DNA from 2 places in the Anoxybacillus sp. P3H1B genome. Region 1 is predicted to be linked to the other one. Evidence: riboswitches for the same ligand, from Rfam matches in the RefSeq annotation. Region 1 holds a riboswitch; the other holds the start of a gene.
What was found. A riboswitch is a leader RNA that binds a small molecule or an ion and turns the genes downstream of it on or off. The one in region 1 is predicted to bind S-adenosylmethionine.

Region 1 (3,417 bases):
CCTTTATTCAGTTAATGCTTTAATTCATCTAAGAATTATACAAATTACAAAAGTGATTCTATCATTCTATAAAGGAAGGTGTCAACAGAAAAATCATTCCTAATCATAGAATCAATACACAAGCGCCGATGATCCATTCAAAATGCTCTGGCTTAACACAACCTTTTCGGCATCTCCCTCGAACAAGAACGCCGGCGAACCCATCTTGTCCGCAAAACGTTCGTTGTATGACAAGGACATGCTGACAGTGGACAAGCAAAGGGTTTACAGATTATGACGGAAAAACGAGGAATCGGGCGGCGTTAATCGGTTTTTATTGGATCATCACCACGCCTGTTTTTAATATGTTCTAACCTCTCGTTGAAACTATTGTTTTATCAATATGAATGGACTTCATGACCGATTCAATTGTTGACGGCTATTTTCTACACCTCTGAATACAGCGAACGAATTCCTGTGGCAATGGCGATGGCTTGCTCTAAATCCTCAATTAAGTCTTCGACATTTTCGATGCCGACCGATAGACGAATCAAATCTTCCGTAACTCCCGAGGCCTGCAAATCTTCTGGGCTCAACTGCTGATGCGTGGTGCTGGCTGGATGAATAATTAAGCTTTTGGCGTCTCCTACATTGGCCAAGTGCGACCAAAGCTTCACGTTGTTAATGAGGGCCGCTCCCGCTTCTCTTCCTCCTTTAATGCCGAACACCACAACGGCTCCCGCTCCTTTCGGCAAATATTTTTCGGCCAAATTCTTGGCTGGATGCTTTTCGTGTCCAGGATACAGCACCCATTCTACTGCCGGATGGCGATCTAAATAGTCTACAATCCGACGCGTGTTAGCAATATGCTCTTTCATGCGTACATGAAGCGTCTCAAGCCCTAAATTAAATTGAAACGCATTAAATGGGCTAATCGCTGGTCCAAGATCCCGCAGCAATTGCACACGAGCCTTAATGATATAAGCAGCCGGACCTAAAGCTTCTGCATACACAAGATTGTGATAGCTTGGATCCGGAGTTGTAAATCCCGGAAATTTAGGAGAATCCCAATTAAATTTTCCTCCGTCTACAATAATGCCGCCAAGCGTTGTACCGTTTCCAAGCAGCCATTTAGTAGCTGAATGAACAACGATATCCGCTCCATACTCAATCGGACGGCATAGATATGGAGTGGCAAACGTATTATCAATAATGAGAGGAATGCCTGCCTCATGCGCAATGTTGGCTACCGCTTCAATATCTAGTACGTGCAAACTTGGATTACCAATCGTTTCTGCAAAGATCGCTTTCGTTTTTGGCGTAATGGCAGCACGGAAATTTTCCGGATTAGCGGGATCAACAAAATGTGTTTTAATTCCATATTTCGGAAGGGTAGTGGCAAAGAGGTTATAGGTACCTCCATATAGCGTTGAAGCTGACACAATCTCGTCTCCTGCTTGCGCTATATTTAAGATCGCAAGCGTGATTGCGGCCATGCCGCTTGCTACTGCAAGACTTCCAATTCCTCCTTCTAATTGTGCCACTCTTTCCTCAAAGACTGTGGCGGTCGGGTTATGAATGCGCGTATAAATGTACCCTTCTTCTTTCAATGCGAATAAGTTGGCTGCATGCTCCGTATTGGCAAATTGATAAGCGTTCGATTGATAAATCGGAACGGCTCTTGCTCCTGTCACAGGATCTGGACTTACCCCCCCATGCACCGCCAGCGTTTCTAAACGATATGATTTTTCGCCCACTGTCATCCTCTCCTTTTTATAATCAAATGAAAACCCCCTCTTCATCATAAGAAGAGGGGGAAATTTCCTTTAACTCTTCTTATCTGCCAGAGCGATACACTCTGCTGGAATTGGCACCGTGTCAAACCGGTTGCCGGGCTTCATCGGGCCAGTCCCTCCGCCACTCTTGATAAGAACTTGTTTATTATTTTATTTTTCTGAATAATAACACTGTTTTTTTATCATGTCAATAACATTTCGTGATTTCATATTCAAGAGGCATAACGATATGGTTTAGCTAAATGAAGAAGCGATTCTAATAAAAGCATGTGACGAAAGCTACCGGAAACCACTAATTCTTTTAAGCGGAGCTGCTGCTGCAATTTAAGTTCACCTTTCAACAGACTAACAAGCGCCTCTTTCGACCCTCTAATGGTTAATATCTTCCTTTCATCAGCTTCCTGCGCCAGATGAACTCCCGTTTTTGAAATGGCGAAAATCAGTGTTTCTGCATCGCATTCAAAGCGAATGTAGAGTTCCTCCTCCGGTAAAATCGGCAACAGATGGTGCAACGTCTGTACACGTTCCATAAACTTTTTAGTTAATTCATAAATCTTCATCGTTTTCCCGCCTCTCCATTATCCTTTTCTCTCATTTATTTCCATAGAAAAAGGCATAATTCCTTTATAAACTTGTCGACAAATCATCAAGAAAACGTACACGATTTTTCATATTTCCCGAGAAATATGTCAAAAAAACTCTAAATAAAAAAGCAAGCCCCCAAAGGCTTGCTTCAATCTATACGGATACCAACACTTCTGCACAATCTAAAATGGACCCATCTACTGTTTGTTCTTCTCTTATCCATAAATGCATGCATTACGGCTTTTGCAATTCTTGAATCACCTCATATAAATATGGGACAGATTGAAATGCATATAACTTCTTTTTCATTTCCCCGTTTCTAAATAACAGCAGGCAAGGTACACTTTCAATTTCCCAGCTGACCGCTCGATCCGGCATATAGTTAATATCGGACTTCCGAAAAGCTACATGAGAAGTTAGCTCTTGAACAATGCTGACCATGCGATTCGCCAGCTGGCATGTGCCGCACATCGGTGTATATACATACAAACATACAAACTCCTCCTGCTGAATGAGTTCATCTAATTGCTGTATCGTTACTTCTTCCACACTTCTTCACACCTTTTACCAATCATCTGCATGCACATCAATATTAGCGCTCAGCAGCACCGTTGCAATATGTTTTTTAGGTGCTGCGGCCACCTCTCGATACATGCGATCGATATATAAATGCTCCGCCTCAGGAAATTCACGGCGCAGCTGCTTTCGCAATCGTTCTCCCGCTTCATCCGAATCCACTAAGATAAACACTTCTTTATCATACAGCTGATCAATCCACTCATCTAATTTGGCACGGCTGATCGTCCCGTTTGTGCAAATGATTTCAACGGAATCTTTAATCATGCCCTCTATTTTCTTTTTGTCGGAGCGCCCCTCGACAATAATTACTTTTTCTTTATCCATCATGATCATCACCTAATGAAAAGAAGTTATGTATATTGTATTCCATTCGCTCTTTGTTTTCTACCTTCCTGCCTCCAAAAATAAAACAGCCTTGAGATCGGAGAAAAAATCCATGCTTGCTTTAACCATTCACTATTCATATAAAAGATATAAC
Region 2 (3,417 bases), on a different contig from region 1:
GGGTATGATGAATTAGTGCATTCCGAGAAGCATTTTGATGGATTAAGTGAGCAAGAGCCAGAAGAAATAGAATTATTTCTAAAGATAAAAAAAGAAATGTATAATTAGATTGAATTTTTTGGTGGTTATCGCGATGATAACCATCATATTTGTTTTTGAAGATATGATGGCGATAACGACTAAACGGTATGGGCGAACAGGAAACCAAATACGGTGACGAACCAAAACGGCGATCCGTTCTATTATGTCACCAACTACCGCGGCGATGTCGTCAGCATTGTCGACGAAAACGGCGCGACGGTCGCGAATTATAGCTATGATCCATGGGGAAAAGTACTTTCGGTTTCGGAAAATGCGGCAGTGACTGGACAGCCAATAGGATATGCAAGAGGGCATCAAACGGGAGGGATTCCGACAAATGTTGTTGAAGATGTAATGAAGAACGGCACTTCAAGAACAGTCATTAGAAACAGTGCAATTAGAATTATTTACAAACATAATGGTGTTAGAGTTGCCGCTGAAGAACGAGGGAAAATCGTGATAGCTCCCATGCGATACTATTAGTGAAAGAGTAGGGTTCAGCGAATATTAGGAGGCAATGAAATGAGAAGGGATTATTATGAAAGAATTGAAAGAGCCGTCAAGTATATTCATGATCATTATGACGAGCCTATTCATCTTGATACATTAGCCAACGTTTCCCATTTTTCGAAATATCATTTTAATCGTATCTTCACTTCGATTGTTGGAATGACACCGATGTCTTATGTGAAAAAAATTCGTCTGCAAAAGTCGGTGTATTACTTAACTGAAACGACTAAATCTATCTTGGAAATCTCCAATCTCTGTGGTTTTGGCTCCGTTTCAAATTTTAATGCTGCTTTTAAACAACATTTTCACATGGTTCCCAGTGACGTAAGAAAAAAACATCAAAATCGCAATATTTCATTAGATATAAGCAAGAATCAAGAAGAATGGTCTGCTCCGATCCGTTATACTTACGCTAACCATCATTTATTAAGGAGAATATGGAGCATGAATATAATGATTAAAGAGCTTCCTGACTATGAAGTGGCTTTTGTTAGGCATGTGGGTAGTTATTTAGAAACGTATTATGCATGGAATCAATTAAACGAATGGGCAAACCGAAACGGATTGTATCCGCCAGAGCACGATTTTATTGGCATCTCATTGGATGATCCACTTGTTGTAGAAGAATTTGCTTGCCGCTATGATGCGTGTGTGACGCTGCCGACCGGTTTCAAGGGAGATGAAGATCCCGATATTCAATATAAAACAATACCTGGCGGATTATATGCCTTATATCAGTTTTACGATACGATTGATAAATTAGCGATTGCGTATCAAAGTTTATTTGGACAGTGGTTGCCAAATAGTGAGTATGATGCGGATGATAGGCCGTGCCTGGAATTTTGTATGAATAATCCAGAAACAGATCCGGAAGGAAAGTGTAAAGTTCATTTATATGTCCCTATAAAAGAAAGGGGATCATCTAGCGGGGGCTAGGAATAGGACGAATGATCTGGCGACGATGGTCGATCGTAATGAAGAAGTCCTTGTTATTTCGATGTTATGAATCCTGGTTTTTGGAAATTAAAAAATGGTTGTCATTTCCATAAAATAATGGTAGCATAGGAATAACTGAATAAGTCTTATCAAGAGTGAACGAGAGATCGGGCTCAATGACTTCACAGCAACCTGCGCTTGACGCAAGGTGCTCCTACCCGCAAAGCGCTTCGCTTTGAATGATAAGGACGGCTTCAAGCTCTTTTCGCGTCATTCATGGCGGAAAGAGCTTTTTATTTTGGCAGAGCCGTTTGTGACCATTCTTATTGAGAAAGGGGCGAGCATGATGAGTGAAACGATCCGCAGGTACATGGCGTGCCATATGAAAGCTGCTTCATTCGCTTTACATGTTGCCAGCGGTGTAAAACGTCAGCTTTGTCAATGGGATTCTACAGCGATTTTTTACATTGATCACCATACGAACTTTTTTCTATTGTATGGGCAAGCATTTGGAAAACCGTTTCAACTGTTACTTACGTTGGCGGAAGTGGAAGTGTTCAAAGCAGAAGAGCCCTATGCGCTCGATCGTTACATTTGGCGGGAGCTAAGAGAGCAAGGGCTGCCGGTCGGGCAGATTGATTAAAAACGTTAGAAAAGAAAAAGGAGAGGGAGCTATGGAAGTCGAAATAGATGAGCATGCCGGTATTCGAGGAAAAGACATGGAAACAAATGTCAGCGGAATGAGATTGACTCAGCGAAATGGGCGGTTCTTGTCTCCTAAATGGCATGTCGCTATGCTCATTGATCCTTTCGAAACCTTTACCTTAGTGAGAGGGAGTGAAACAAGAAAAAGGACGGTTGCCATCGCTTAGGGTACCGCTCATGAGGAAAAACGGTAGGGCCTTTATTTTTTCTTCGGCACGAGCAGCAAATGGCCGGAATTCTCAAATCGGTAAAGTAAAAAGAGAAAAACAAGCGTCCCGATGTAAAGCGGGACCTTGTTTGGGATTTTCATGTTACGATCTTTGATTAGAGGGAACGATCGATATGATCTATTATTTTGTTGTTAATAAAATCTCGGGAAACGGAAAAGGGCTGAAAGTTTGGAAAAAGGTTGAAAAGCTGCTTCAAGAGAAGCAGGTAAATTATCAAGTTCGTTTTACAGAACGTCCAAAACATGCGGTAGAAATAGTGAAGGAGTTTTCTTCTGAAGCATGCAATGCGGTTGTCGCCGTTGGCGGCGATGGCACAATCCACGATGTGGCAAACGGGCTCATTCATTCGAATATACCTTTAGGGATTATTCCGGCAGGGTCAGGAAATGATTTAGCAAGGGCTCTTGATATACCGATGGACTATAAAAGGGCGTTGGAACGTATTTTAAGAGGAAAGAAAAGAAAAATGGACGTTGGAAAAATTGGCGAAGAATACTGCATGACTGTAACGGGAATCGGATTTGACGGCAAAGTGGCCGAGATCAACAATGCTGCTAAATATAAAGATTTATTAAATCTCGTTAGGTTAGGCGATCTTTCCTATGGATTGAGCGTTTTGCATGCTTTATTCCAATATCGTCCCGTCCGCATTCAATTAAAAATTGACGGGGAGGTTCAATCTTTTTCAAATGCATGGTTCATTGCCATTGCTAATACTCCGAATTACGGCGGAGGGATTAAAATATGTCCGGATGCTTGTTACTATGACGGATTTTTTGACATTTGTATCGTACATAGCGTCACAAAATGGGAGCTGTTACGCACGTTTCCAAAAGCGTATAAAGGAAAGCATGTTTCACATCCAAGTGTCACCATGATCAAAGGAAAACAGGTAGAAATTATCGCTGAACCGCCGATAATTGTCCAAAGCGATGGCGAGATTCTCACGAAAACT

Region 2: it holds a riboswitch for S-adenosylmethionine, as region 1 does, so the genes downstream of both, AT864_RS04215 (hypothetical protein) here and AT864_RS10245 (O-acetylhomoserine aminocarboxypropyltransferase/cysteine synthase family protein) in region 1, are expected to answer to the same signal.

The regions. Positions count from the first base shown of each region.
Region 1 covers NZ_LPUG01000016.1:58,005-61,421, reverse strand. Annotated here, with positions in the region: gene AT864_RS10245 (O-acetylhomoserine aminocarboxypropyltransferase/cysteine synthase family protein) at 426-1,742, opposite strand; SAM riboswitch class I at 1,813-1,912, opposite strand; gene AT864_RS10240 (SCP2 sterol-binding domain-containing protein) at 1,988-2,335, opposite strand; gene AT864_RS10235 (thioredoxin family protein) at 2,595-2,909, opposite strand; gene AT864_RS10230 (toprim domain-containing protein) at 2,925-3,266, opposite strand.
Region 2 covers NZ_LPUG01000011.1:8,021-11,437, forward strand. Annotated here, with positions in the region: gene AT864_RS04200 (hypothetical protein) at 1-108, shown strand, start outside; gene AT864_RS04205 (hypothetical protein) at 214-564, shown strand; gene AT864_RS17470 (GyrI-like domain-containing protein) at 604-1,527, shown strand; SAM riboswitch class I at 1,671-1,776, shown strand; gene AT864_RS04215 (hypothetical protein) at 1,826-2,170, shown strand; gene AT864_RS04220 (hypothetical protein) at 2,202-2,399, shown strand; gene AT864_RS04225 (diacylglycerol kinase family protein) at 2,575-3,417, shown strand, end outside.